One region of the Streptomyces sp. NPDC001816 genome, then DNA from elsewhere that is predicted to be linked to it. Evidence: riboswitches for the same ligand, from Rfam matches in the RefSeq annotation. Region 1 holds a riboswitch; each other region holds the start of a gene.

Region 1 (4,511 bases):
CCGGTCTCGATGCGGCTCACCTTCGACTGGTGCCAGCCCACGAGACGGGCAGCCTCACCGCTGGTGAGCCCCGCCCCGGTGCGCAGTGCACGCAGTTCGGCGCCCAATTTGCGACGCCGCACCGCGGGACCGTTCTGCATGGGTTACTCCTTACTCCTTACGGGCCACCCAAATACGGTCTCGCGTCGCAGAGTTCACCGCTTTGAGCGACAGATATATGCATATCTTGGTGGATCGCTCCCCGGACCGGCCCGGTGATGGCAGTCTGGCGAACAAGCACCAGTCCGGGACCGTACTCGAACCATCCGCTCCTCGTCGGACTGCGGTCCCGTGGGAAAGGGACGACGTCGCCATGGCAGACCATCTGGAAGCATCCGTCACTCTGCCGAGCGATCCCGCCTCGGTCTCCGCGGCCCGCTCCTACGTGGTGGGAACCCTCGAGGAGTGGGGGCTGCCGTCGGACACCGAAGCAGCCGACACCGTGCGGCTCATCGTCTCCGAGCTGGCCACCAATGCCGTACAGCACACCTTCGGACAGTCACCCACCTTCACGGTCGACATCGCGCTGGACCGTGACGAACATCTGCGCATCGGCGTCACGGACAGTCATCCGCGCTTTCCGAAGAGACTGCCCGCCGCCGTCCAGCAGGACAACGGGCGCGGCATGGTCATCATCCGCTGGCTCACCGCCGAGTGCGGCGGCAAGCTCCGCGTCCGCCCCACCCGCGAGGGCGGCAAGACGGTCTCCATCGAACTCCCCTGGACCGTCCCGGCCGAGCCGGTCACGGCAGGACAGCCGGAACTCTAGGGCCTGTCCGACAATTCCCGCCCGCCCCTGCTGAACCGCTTCGGCGACCTGCGGCCAACCCCACTCGGCCGGGCGACGCTTCACCGGGACGGCCGCTGACCCACCGGCGTCTGCCGGGCGCGGCCGAACGCTCCGTGCAGCAGGGCCCGGAACGCCTCCGCCGCCGGAGCGACCTCGTCGGGCCGGAAGGCGACCGAGATCGTACGGCGCAGCCGTCCCGCCTCCAGCGGCCGCACCCCGACCGGAGTCACCGCGGTCCGCGCCACCATCTCCGGTACGACAGCCACCCCGAGCCCCGCGCTGACCAGCGCGCACACCACGGCGTACCCGGGGGTCGGCACCAGCAGCGCGGGAGTGGCGCCCGCCTCGGCGAGCAGGGCCTCCACCTCCCGCCGGGCCGGATGGTGCGGGGCCATGCTGATCAGCGGTTGCCCGGCCAGCTGCGCCAGCGGCAGCCGCGACGAGGCGCTGCTCAGCGCATGACCCGGCGCCGTCACCAACACCAGCTCCTCCACCAGGACCGGCTCCAGACCGACCGAGGCCGGCACCGCAGCGGCCTCGCCCGGGTGGTAGGCGTGGGTCAGCGCCAGATCCACCTCACCGGCCGCCACCGCGGCGACCCCGGCCGGCGGGTCGTAGTCGGCGACCGACAGCTCGACGTCCGGGTGGGCCCGGCGGAACGCGCTCAGCGCCGGCGGCAGCAGATGGACGCCCGCGGTCGGGAAGGTGCCGAGCCGCAGCACCCCGCCCGACAGACCGGTCAGCCGGGCCAGTTCGTGCCGGGCCTGCTCCAGCTCGTCCAGCACCCGCCGGGCCCGCGCCACCAGCACCTCGCCCGCCTCGGTCAGCCGGGCCCCGCGGTGATGCCGCACCAGCAGCGCCGTGCCCGCCTCCCGTTCCAGCTTGGCCAGCTGCTGGGAGAGCGCGGGCGGCGTGTAGCCGAGCCGGTCGGCGGCCCGTGTGATGGAGCCCGCCTCCGCCACCGCGACCAGCGCGGCCAGCCGCGTGGGGTCGTACATGGCACAAGCCTAAAGCACTGCTTAAGACAGACCCTGGTCATTCGAAATACCTGCTGAAGGCTCGCTCCGTGCACGCTGGCCGTATGGACGGACAGCTCATCGCCTTCACCGGGATCGCCGCCGGACTCGTCGCCATGCCGGGCGCCGACTTCACGGTGGTCGTACGCAACGCCCTCGTCTCCCGCCGCGCCGGCGCGGTCTGCGGGCTCGGCATCGCGGGCGGCCTCCTGGTGCACACCACGCTGGCGGTGGCCGGAGTCGCCGCCGTGCTGGTCGCCGTCCCTGCGCTCTTCCGCGCGCTGCAGCTGCTGGGCGGCGCCTATGTGCTGCAGCTCGGCGTGCGGACCCTGTGGTCGCTGCGGCGGCCCGCCACCGCCACCGCTTCCGTCGAGGCGGCACCGCCCGCCCCGCACCCGCTGCGGCAGGGCTTCGTCACCAACGTCCTCAACCCGAAGGCCTCGCTGACCTTCCTCAGCCTGCTGCCCCAGTTCGTGCCGTCGGGCGACTCCGCGCTGCCCAGGACGCTGCTGCTCGCGCTGATCGTCTGCACGCTGGCGCTGGCATGGTTCCAGGTGGTGGCCCTGCTGGTGGACCGGCTCGGCAGGTGGCTGCGCCGGCCCCGGGCCGCCCGCATGCTGCAGGCGGGCACCGGGGCGGTGTTGACGGTGCTGGGAGCGGCTCTGCTGCTGGAGCCGCTCCTGCCCTGAGTCCGGGTCAGCTGACCCGGCCGTACCAGACGCTCCTGCTCCAGATCTTCTCCAGTCGCACCACGGACCCGGTCTTCGGGGCGTGCCAGATCTTGCCCTTCCCGGCGTAGATGCCGACGTGGTAGACGCTCGAACCCGAGTGGAAGAACACCAGGTCGCCGGCCTTGCGGCTCCGGGCCGAGATGTGGTGCGTCTTGTTGTACTGCTGGGCGGCCGTGCGCGGCAGCTTCTTGCCCGCCTTCTTGAACGAGTAGAGCGTCAGCCCCGAGCAGTCGAAGCGGCGCGGCCCGGTGGCCCCCCATGCGTACGGGGCACCCTTCTTGGAGGCCGCGACCTGGAGTGCCTTCGCCGCCGTGCCGGCGGCCGAGGCGTCGGTGGCGAGGCCCGGGACCACGATCGAGCCGCCGACGGCGGCGAGGGTGAGAGCCGAGGCCGTACCGGCACGGGCCATGAGCGACGGGACACGATTGAGCGCAGTCATGCGCAACCCTTCGTCAGCCGCCTGTGAAGGATGACCTGTCGGATTCGGGCTGGCGAAGTTGCCCGGCCGTGTTGCCACGGCTTCACCCCAAGGGCTGCTCGGTGCGATCGCCCGTCTGTGCGACGAACGTCCGTTCCGGCGACCCGTCTTGCTCGGGTCCTCCACTCCTGCCGATCCACTCCTGTCGACCGGTCATCCGGGGCGGCGGCAGGACTCGGCGTCCGCCCGGATCGCCCCGCCGTGGTGGCGGGGGCTTGTCGTCAGACACGGATCTTCACTCACAGGAGTCGGAAAATCCCAATGGAATCGGGGATTTGTGGTGTTACTCACCACTCACCCGTTCGGGTGGACGCTGCTGTGTTCGAGGCACCGTCAGATCCCGCACGTAGCCCCGGACCTGGGACGAAGCACTTTCTCGCCGACCTTGAACCGGCGTACTGCGCAAGCCGGGAGACCCGGAAAAAGTTCTGGAGCTACGCCGGCCGGGGGTACGTCGTTCGGGCCGTTTCGAGTCCGGCTCCGGCGGGTCCGTCGACGCGTTGGTCCCGTCGGGCCGGACGAGCGTCCGGATCAGCCCACGCGGTCCGGCGGGAGCACGACGCGAGCGGTGCGGCGCTCGCCGTCGAGCACCCTCAAGGCCCGTGCCAGCGTGTCCCCATGCAGCTCCGTCTCGCCGCGCTGGTGCATGAGGGCGAGCGCGTCGCGCAGCTCGGACGCCTTGCGCACCAGGGCCTGCGCCGCGCGCAGCCCGCGGTAGGTGTCCCCGGACTGCGCCGGGTTGATCCGGCCCAGCAGGTCGACCGCCTCCAGATAACGGTCGATCAACTCGCCCTCGGCGCACGTCAGGGCGGGCAGCGGCGGAAGCTCCGGTGGCAGCATCGGCCGGCTCACCCCGCGTGCTGTGCGCCGGGGGTGCTCCTGCGGCTCGGGACGACGCCGTCCACCAGGCCGTACGCCAGTGCGCCCGGCGCGTCCAGCACCAGCTCCCGCTCCAGGTCCTGGTGGACCTGTTCCGGGGTGCGCCCGGTGTGCAGGACCAGCATCTCCTCCATGAGCGTGCGCGTCCGGGCCAACTCGTCGGCCTGGATGACGAGGTCGCTCGGCTGTCCCTGGGCCGGTTCGGGCAGCGCGGGCTGTTCGAGCACCATGCGCGCGTTCGGCAGCGTGAACCGCTTTCCCGGGGTTCCGGCCGCGAGCAGGATCGCGGCGGCCGAGGCGGCCTGGCCCAGGCAGTAGGTCTCCACGTCGCAGGTGACGTACCGCATCGTGTCGTAGACCGCCGTCAGCGCGCTGAACGAGCCGCCCGGGCAGTTGATGTACAGCGTGATGTCCCGGTCCGGGGCCGCGTGTTCGAGGTGCATGAACTGTGTGATCACGTCGGTCGCCGCCGTGTCGTCGAGCGGTGTCCCGAGGAGGACGACTCGGTTCTCGAACAGCTTCGAGTGGGGATCGAGCGTGCGGTGGCCCGTGCTCGTGCGCTCGGTGAACTCGGGCAG
Region 2 (4,511 bases), on a different contig from region 1:
CGGCTGGCCCCAGGCGCTGCGCAGCGTGGACCGGGTGAGGTAGAGCCGCTCCCGCGCGCGTGTGATGCCGACGTAGGCCAGCCGCCGCTCCTCCTCCAGCTCCTTGGTCTGGCCGAGGGCGCGCATGTGCGGGAAGACGCCGTCCTCCATGCCGGTCAGGAAGACGACCGGGAACTCCAGGCCCTTGGCGGTGTGCAGGGTCATCAGGGTGATGACGCCGGAGCCTTCCTCGTCCTCGTCGGGGATCTGGTCGGAGTCGGCGACCAGCGCGACCTGCTCCAGGAAGTCGGACAGCGCCACCGACTCGCCCTCGCCGCGCTCCTGCTCGAACTCCAGGGCCACGGCCGCGAGTTCCTGGAGGTTCTCGATACGGGTCTCGTCCTGCGGGTCGGTCGAGGCCTGCAACTCGGCCAGGTAGCCGGTGCGTTCGAGCACCGCCTCCAGGACGGTCGCCGGTCCCGCGCCGGACTCCACGATCGTGCGCAGGTCCTCCATCAGCGTGTTGAACCGCTTGACCGCGTTGGTGGACCGCGCGGCCATGCCGTACGCCTCGTCCACGCGCTTCAGGGCCTGCGGGAAGCTGATCTTCTCGCGCTGGGAGAGGGCGTCGATCATCGCCTCGGCGCGCTCGCCGATGCCCCGCTTGGGGACGTTGAGGATGCGGCGCAGCGGCACCGAGTCCTCGGGGTTGGCGAGGACGCGCAGGTAGGCCAGGACGTCCCGGACCTCCTTGCGCTCGTAGAAGCGGACGCCGCCGACGACCTTGTAGGGCAGGCCGACGCGGATGAAGACCTCTTCGAAGACACGGGACTGGGCGTTGGTGCGGTAGAAGACGGCGACGTCACCGGACTTCGCCTCGCCCGCGTCCGTGAGGCGGTCTATCTCGTCGGCGACGAACTGGGCCTCGTCGTGCTCGGTGTCGGCGACGTAGCCGGTGATCCGGGCGCCCTGGCCGGCGTTGGTCCACAGGTTCTTCGGGCGGCGGGACTCGTTGCGCTCGATGACCGCGTTGGCGGCGGACAGGATGGTCTGCGTGGAGCGGTAGTTCTGCTCCAGCAGGATCGTCGTCGCGTTCGGGTAGTCCTCCTCGAACTGGAGGATGTTGCGGATGGTCGCGCCCCGGAAGGCGTAGATCGACTGGTCCGCGTCACCCACGACGCACAGTTCGGCGGGCGGGAGGTCGTACTCGCTGGGCGGGGTGTCGGCGTCCTCGGGGGCGTGCTCGCCGGTGCCGACCAGCTCGCGCACCAGCGCGTACTGGGCGTGGTTGGTGTCCTGGTACTCGTCGACCAGGACGTGCCGGAAGCGGCGGCGGTAGTGCTCGGCGACGTCCGGGAAGGCGCGCAGCAGGTTGACCGTCGTCATGATCAGGTCGTCGAAGTCGAGCGCGTTGGCCTCGCGCAGCCGCGACTGGTAGAGCGCGTAGGCCTGGGCGAGGGTCTTCTCGAAGCCGTCGGCGGCCTGGGCGGCGAAGTCCTCCTCGTCGATCAGCTCGTTCTTGAGGTTGCTGATCTTGGCGCTGAAGGACTTGGGCGGGAAGCGCTTGGGGTCGAGGTCCAGATCGCGGCAGACCAGGGCCATCAGGCGCTTGCTGTCGGCGGCGTCGTAGATGGAGAAGCTCGACGTGAAGCCGAGCTTCTTCGACTCGCGCCGCAGGATCCGTACGCACGCGCTATGGAAGGTCATGACCCACATCGCGTTCGCGCGCGGGCCGACGAGCTGCTCGACGCGCTCCTTCATCTCGCCCGCGGCCTTGTTGGTGAAGGTGATCGCGAGGATCTGGCCCGGGTGCACGTTCCGCTCGGCGAGCAGGTGGGCGATGCGGTGGGTGAGCACACGGGTCTTGCCGGAGCCTGCGCCGGCGACGATGAGCAGCGGGGAGCCGGCGTGGACGACCGCGGCGCGCTGGTTCTCGTTCAGCCCCTCCAGGAGCGCCGCCGCGTCGAGCGCGGGGCGGGGCGCGCCGTCGCGGTAGTACGCGTCCCGGTCCGGCGGTACGTCGAACTTCCCGCCGAACAGATCGTCCGGAAGCGGCTCCGGAGCGTGATCGTCCTCGGGCGGCGGCGGGGGCTCCTCCTCGCGCCCGCGAGGGGCCTGGAGGTCCGCCAGGAAGCTGTCGTCAAAGAGGCTGCTCATCGCTCTCCGAGTCTAGGGCGCCGCACCGACAACCGGCTGCCGTCCCGGGAACATGGCTGGTTCGGAAAAGACGGGTCCTTCGCACCCAGGACGGCCGAACAGCCCCTCACACAGCGGAATCACCCTGTGACACGGGAGCGATCCCACACCCAGGTCACGAAAATGTATCGGACATATCGTGCACCAACCTTCACACGAGACACACCAGTTGGCTAGGTTGCGGGGCGGGCCGCACGCCCCCTTCCGGCGAACGTCGCCGATCCGCGCGGCCTCCGCCGAGTCCGGCGCGCCCCCGCACGGTGCCCGGAGCCGGGGACCCACCGACCTTTGGGGTGAATCGGCACACGTCCCGTCCCGGGACGAGTGCCGTAGGGCAAACCTTCCGACCACCCGCCCGAACCCGACAGCTAACCCGGTAGGCGGCACATGGAAGGAGTCGCCTCCCTTGGCGTCGCACCGCAAGTCGCGCCCCGCGGGCACACTCGGAGCAGGTTTCCGCACCCCAGTCCTCGCCACCGCCGCCCTCACCTCCGTGGCCGTGCTGTCCCAGACGGCCGACGCCGCTCCCGCGGCCGATGGAAAGCCGAGCCTGGAGGAGGTCGAGAAGAAGGTCGACGACCTCTACCGCCAGGCGGAGTCGGCGACCGAGAAGTACAACGCCGCCAAGGAGCAGACCGGCAAGCAGCGCACCCACATCGACAGCCTGCGCGACGAGGTCGCCCGGCGGACCGCCCGGATGAACAAGGCCCGCGAGGAGCTGGGCACGTTCGCCGCCGCCCAGTACCGGACCGGGGCCGCCTCGTCCGACACCGCCACCTTCCTGCTCGCGGACAGTCCCCAGGACTACTTCGACCAGAGCCAGCTGATGAACCGGCTGACCTCGCGACAGAAGAGCGCCGTCGACGATTACGTCACCGAGCAGGCCGCGACCATGAAGAAGCGGCAGGAGGCCGCCAAGAGCCTCCAGACGCTGTCCGAGTCGCAGAACGAACTGCAGACCGCCAAGGCCACCGTCCAGAAGAAGCTCGCCTCCGCGCGCGAACTGCTGTCCCAGCTGACGGCCGAGGAGAAGGCCCGGCTGGCGGCGATCGAGCGGCAGAAGCAGGAGGAGGCCGCGCGCAAGGCCGCGGAGCTGGCCAAGCAGCAGGCGGCAGCGGCCAAGTCCAAGGAGGAGGCCCAGGCCCAGGCGCAGGCGAGCGGTTCGTCCACGTCCAGCGGCTCGTCGACCTCCGGCGGCTCGTCCAGCTCTGGGGGCTCGACCAGCTCCGGCGGCTCGTCGACGTCCTCCGGGACGTATGCCACCAAGGCCGAGAAGGCGATCGCCTTCGCCCGCGCCCAGATCGGGAAGCCCTACGTGTGGGGCGCCACCGGACCAGGCTCGTACGACTGCTCGGGCCTCACCCAGGCCGCCTGGAAGGCCGCCGGCGTCTCGCTCCCGCGCACCACCTACGACCAGGTGAACGCCGGCACCACGGTCTCCCTGGCCAATGCGCAGCCCGGCGACCTGATCTTCTTCTACGACGACATCAGCCACGTCGGCATCTACATAGGCAACGGCATGATGATCCACGCCCCCAAGCCGGGCGCGTACGTCCGCGAGGAGTCGATCTACTACGGCGGCGAATCGATCATCCACAGCTTTGTCCGACCCGCCTGACCACCCCCTTCGTCCAGCCCGACCGTCCCCTTTTCGAAGTTTCGAGCGCCACGCGCGCGCGTGGCCTCCGCGCCCCGCCCGCGCGGCTGCCTAGCATCGGGCCCATGCCCGGCATCTCAGCTCTGCGTACGTGGTGGGCGGGGCGTCCGCCGGCGGCGGGTGCCGCAGTCATGGCGACCGGCATCGTCTCGGTGGGCCTGCATCTGACGGGCCCCGAGCCGGTGTCCCGGGTCTTCCTGTGGCTGGCCTGCGTCGCCTGGGTGGCGCTGGCCGCCGACTTCCTCGTACGGCTGGTGGCGCAGCGGGAACGCTGGGTGGCCGAGGCGCGCAGCCCGGGCTCGCTCACCGCCGTCGCCGCCACGGCCGTGCTCGGCGCCCGGTTCTCGGCGCTCGGCCGGCAGACGCCGGCCGAGGCGGCGCTGGCGCTGGCCGTGGTGCTCTGGCCGGTGCTGCTGTACCTGGTCATGCAGCACTGGGAGCGGCACATGCCGGGAGCGGTGTTCCTGTGTTGTGTCGCCACACAGGGGCTTGCGGTGCTGGCGGCCACGCTGGCCGCGGCCGAGACGACGGCCTGGCTCGCGCACGCCGCGCTGGTGCTGTTCTGGCTGGGCCTGGTGCTCTACGGCCTCGCCCTGCCGCGCTTCGATCCGCGGCAGATCCTCGAGGGGGCCGGGGACCAGTGGATCGCGGGCGGAGCACTCGCCATCTCGGGGCTGGC
Region 3 (4,511 bases), on a different contig from region 1:
GGGGTGCGGCGAAAGCCGCGGTGTCGGTAGGAAGCGGCGCGGCGAAGGAGCCTGTGTCGGTTGGAAGAGGCGCGGCGAAAGCCCCGGTGTCGGTTGGGAGGGGTACGGCGAAGGACCCGGTGTCGACGGTGAGCGGCGAGGCGAAGGTGCCGGTGCCGGTACCGGTGCCGGTGGTCGGAAGGGGCGCGGCGAAGGACCCGGTGTCGGTCGGAAGCGGCGCAGCGAAGGACCCCGTGTCGGCCGGAAGAGGTGCGGCGAAAGCCCCGGCGTCGGCCGGAAGGGGCGCAGCGAAGGACCCGGTGTCGGCCGGGAGGTCCGCAGGCAGCGGCGCGGTGAAGGAGCCCGTGTCGGTCAGAGAGGCTGTCGCGGCCGGACGGCTGAAGGGCTCGGTGCCGGCGGGAAGCGCGGTCGCGCCGAGCACGGTGGCCGTCTCCTGCGCCGGGAACACACCGGGTGCCGCCCACTGCGGTGCCCGCCACTGGTCCTCGGTCGGCTGTGGCGCCTGACCCGCCGCGGTGCCCAGGGCGTCCGGCGTGGGAGTGGGCTGGGCGGCCGTGGTGCGCAGGGCGATGCCGCGGGACAACACGTCCCGGGCCGCGGCGAGTTTGCGCCGGTTCTCCGCCTTGGACACGGCCGGGGCAGGACGCTGCAACCCGGTGGCGGGGGCGGGCAGTGCCCGGGACTCCTGCTGCGGGGTCGACGGGGCGGCGGGGAGAGCGGGGAGAGGCAGGGCGGCCGGCTGCGCCGAGGTGCGGCCCGCCGGTTCCAGCATGGCCCGGCTCGGCAGCTCGACTGCGGCTCGGTCGGGGAGTTCCAGAGCGGTGCGGTCGGCCGCTACCTCCATAACCCGGCTGGTCAGTTCGGGAAGGGCGCGGCTCGTCAGTTCGGGGACGGGCCGCGCGGCCAGCTCTGCGGCAGCCCCACTCGGCAGCTCCGGCAGCGCACGGGCACCCGTCCGCCCCGAAGGTCCGGCGGGCAACTCCGGCAGACCCCGTCCGGGTGTGTCCCGGTCACCACCGGGGCGATCGCCGCCGGCTCGGTCCGAGGAGCGGGCCGGGGCGGCCTGCCGGTCGGGCATCCGGTCCGCCGGCAGGACCGCGGGTACGGACGGGCCGAGCTTGGCCCGCGCCCCGTCGAACCACTGCTTGGCCACCTCGTCGAGGGCCGGATCCGAGCGCCGGGCCGGCCGCTTGGCCAGCGGAACACCACGGTTCCGTGTCGCCCGCGCCATGGCCCGTGTCGCGTTGAAGTTCCCCGTCTCGTCCTCGGCCCGGTCGTAGAGGGAGCTGATCCGCTGCCGAACCTCGTCGCGGCTGTCCGTCGCCATGAAGGGACGCACTCCTTCCGTGCTCCGCCTACCGAGTCAGCTGTCGGGTTCGGGCGGTCGGTTCCGGAAGGCGTGCCCTACGGCCGCCGCCCGCAAGGGCGTTGGCCGATTCACCCCGAAGTCGGTCGGGTCCCCGGCTCCGGCCGCACTCCACGGTGCACCGGATTCGGCGGAGGCCACGCGGCCCGGCGTGGTTCGCCGGGGGAGCCGTGCGGCCTGGTCGTCAACCTAGCCAATTTGTGTGGCCCGTGTGAAGGTTGAAGTGCGCAATGTCCGATACAGATATGTGATGTTCGTCTTGCCATTCGAGATGAGTCACTCTCCGGGTGGCGCGGTCCCTATGAGATTCTGGTGAATCCTCGGGACGCCTGAACACTCGGGCGCTCGGATCCGTATGGGGCGGGGGATTTCCATGCCGAGCCGCTCGACAGACTCAGAGGTACTTCCGTGGGACGCAACACGCGCAGACGCCCGACCCGTGCACGACGCGCGACCTTCGCAGCGGTCGCCCTGATGCTGGGCGGAGGCGGGCTCGTCGCGGCCAATGTCTACGCCTCGGCCAGCGAGGGTGCATGGGGCGGGGGCGGCGGCACCGACGCGACCGGACAGGTCCGCTCCGCGGGCATGGCCACGATCGACTGCCCGGACGTCGGCAGCCGCCTGACGACGGTGCCGGACGGCGCCCGTGAGGCCGTCGACGGCGAACTCGCCCGGCTGGACCAGCAGATCGCGGCCGCGTACCAGCAACTCCAGGCGTCGGCCGAGTCCGTCCGCCAGGACCCCACGGCCGCGGACGAGCCCATCATGAACCCGCTGAAGGAGAAGCGGTCGGCCACGATCGAGCGGATCGCCGTCGCCATCGACCAGGTGGGTGACCGGCCGGAAGGACTGGAATCCCTGGCCGCCTGCACCCTGCGCCCCGCCCAGGACGGCGCGGGCGGCGACACCGGCAACGCCGGCCAGGGCGGCGCCGCCCCGAGCGAGGGAGCCCAACAGGGCACCGGCCAGGGTCAGAACGGCGCCGGCCAGGGCGGCAACGGACCCGTCGCCTCCGACTACGCGGACATCACCTCCGTACAGCCGAACGTGCCGAACCCGCCCCAGCAGGACGACGCCTCGCGCGGCACGTTCACCTCCGAGTGCGGTGTCAACGCAGGCGGGCTGTTCAACTCCGACAACGTGATCGTCGCGCCCGGTGTCTCCAACGGCGCCCACCACTTCCACGACTACATCGGCAACCAGTCCAACAACGCCTTCGCCAGCGACGAGGACCTGGCCGACGCCGAGACCAGCTGTGTGGACCAGGGCGACAAGTCCACGTACTACTGGCCGGTGCTGCGGCTGCAGAACGGCAAGCAGGAGCGGGACGCCGGCGCCCCGGGCGGCGGCACCGAGGGCAACGCGGGCCAGATCGTCACGGCCAAGCAGGTGACGCTGACCTTCGTGGGCAGCCCGCGCGGCAAGGTCACCGAGATGCCGCGCCTGCTGCGCATCATCACCGGCGACGCCAAGGCCTTCGTCAACGGCCCCGCCAACGCCAACGCCTCGTGGAGCTGCACCGGTTTCGAGGACCGGCAGCTGAAGGACAAGTACCCGCTGTGCCCGTCCGGCAGCGACGTGGTGCGCACCTTCCACTTCCAGAGCTGCTGGGACGGCCGCAACATCGACAGCGCCAACCACCGCACCCACGTGGCCTTCGCCGGCCCCGACGGCTCCTGCCCCGAGGGCTTCCGGGCGATCCCGCAGCTGGTTCAGCGCATCGTCTACGGCGTTGCCGCGCCGAGCCTGAACGACGGCGGGCGGACGGTGCCGTTCTTCGCGGTGGACTCCTTCCCCGAGCAGCTGCACAAGCCGGTCACCGACCACGGCGACTTCATCAACGTCTTCGACGAGGGCCTGATGCGCGAGATGGTCGACTGCATCAACTCCGGCCGGACCTGCGGAGCCCGCGGTGGTGACGACTCCGGTGCCACCACGGCCCCGAGCCCGAGCGACGACACCGGTGCGACGGACGCCCCGGGCACGGGAACCGGCGGTGCCACGGCCGACCCCGCCACGAGTGCCCCGGCCGACCCCGCCCCGGCCTCCTCCGACTCGACGCAGGAGCCCAGGACCTACACGACGACCTCGCCGGCGAACACCACCAAGCACGACAAGCCGGCCAGGCAGGACAGCCAGTCCTCCAAGCAGGACGGCCGGACCACGCAGGACAGCGAGGGCAAGCAGACCGCTCCCGCCAAGGCCGACAAGGCCGCCTCGACCGCGCCGTCCGACTCGGGCGCCGGCGAGGTCGGCCAGGCCACCCAGACCCCTGCCGGCGGTCAGGCCGCACAGGCGCAGCCCCCCGCCGACCAGACCGAACCCCAGGCCGTCCAGGGCGGCCTCGCCGAGACCGGCGCACACCTGTGGCCCGCGGCCATCGGCACGCTGCTGGCCCTGTCCGGCCTCGTCATGCTGCTCCGGGCCAAGCGCCTGCGGTACTGATCGCTACTGACCGCACGTCACGGAACGACGCAACGGCGGCCCCACCCTCCAGCGGTGGGGCCGCCGTTGCCTCGTCCGGAGCCCGTCGGCCCCTTGTGGGAGCGCTCCCATCCGCAGGAGGATGTCCACATGCCACCCACGGACACCCGCCCCGCGATCCGCCCCTACCGCCCCACCGACCGCGACGCGGTCGCCGACATCTGCGTCCGTACCGCGCACAACGGCGGCGACTCCCGCACGCTCTATCCGGACCTGCGCCTGATGCCGTCGATCTTCGCCGAGCCCTACTGCCACCTGGACCCGGACCTCGCCTTCGTCCTGGACGACGGCGAAGGCCGGGCAGTGGGGTACGTCGTCGGTACGGCGGACACCGAGCGGTTCGTCAAGGACTTCCGGCGGATCTGGATCCCCCGACTGGTGGACCGCTACCCGGAACCCACCGCGCAGCCCCGCACGCCCACCGAGGAGATGGTCGGCCTCCTGCACCGCCCGGAGCGCATGCTCGTACCCGAACTCGCCGCCTACCCCGCCCACCTGCACATCGACCTGCTGCCGCCCTGGCAGGGGCGCGGACACGGCCGCCGGTTGATGCACACGCTGCTGAACGCCCTGCACGCGCAGGGCGTTCCGGCCGTCCACCTCGGCATGGTCACGGTCAACACGGCCGCCCGCGGGTTCTACGACCGGCTCGGCTTCCACG

Evidence for each region. A riboswitch is a leader RNA that binds a small molecule or an ion and turns the genes downstream of it on or off. The one in region 1 is predicted to bind cyclic di-AMP.
Region 2: it holds a riboswitch for cyclic di-AMP, as region 1 does, so the genes downstream of both, ACFYZZ_RS38940 (NlpC/P60 family protein) here and ACFYZZ_RS37380 (C40 family peptidase) in region 1, are expected to answer to the same signal.
Region 3: it holds a riboswitch for cyclic di-AMP, as region 1 does, so the genes downstream of both, ACFYZZ_RS07835 (NlpC/P60 family protein) here and ACFYZZ_RS37380 (C40 family peptidase) in region 1, are expected to answer to the same signal.

The regions. Positions count from the first base shown of each region.
Region 1 is NZ_JBIATY010000014.1:117,171-121,681, reverse strand. Features, by position in the region: gene ACFYZZ_RS37400 (helix-turn-helix domain-containing protein) at 1-140, opposite strand, end outside; gene ACFYZZ_RS37395 (ATP-binding protein) at 353-808, shown strand; gene ACFYZZ_RS37390 (LysR family transcriptional regulator) at 889-1,827, opposite strand; gene ACFYZZ_RS37385 (LysE family translocator) at 1,911-2,534, shown strand; gene ACFYZZ_RS37380 (C40 family peptidase) at 2,542-3,015, opposite strand; cyclic di-AMP (ydaO/yuaA leader) riboswitch at 3,019-3,235, opposite strand; gene ACFYZZ_RS37375 (hypothetical protein) at 3,586-3,894, opposite strand; gene ACFYZZ_RS37370 (ATP-dependent Clp protease proteolytic subunit) at 3,903-4,511, opposite strand, start outside.
Region 2 is NZ_JBIATY010000015.1:174,414-178,924, forward strand. Features, by position in the region: gene pcrA (DNA helicase PcrA) at 1-2,136, opposite strand, end outside; cyclic di-AMP (ydaO/yuaA leader) riboswitch at 2,400-2,573, shown strand; gene ACFYZZ_RS38940 (NlpC/P60 family protein) at 2,582-3,793, shown strand; gene ACFYZZ_RS38945 (tellurite resistance/C4-dicarboxylate transporter family protein) at 3,898-4,511, shown strand, end outside.
Region 3 is NZ_JBIATY010000002.1:468,810-473,320, forward strand. Features, by position in the region: gene ACFYZZ_RS07835 (NlpC/P60 family protein) at 1-1,327, opposite strand, end outside; cyclic di-AMP (ydaO/yuaA leader) riboswitch at 1,338-1,509, opposite strand; gene ACFYZZ_RS07840 (DUF1996 domain-containing protein) at 1,841-3,811, shown strand; gene ACFYZZ_RS07845 (GNAT family N-acetyltransferase) at 3,941-4,511, shown strand, end outside.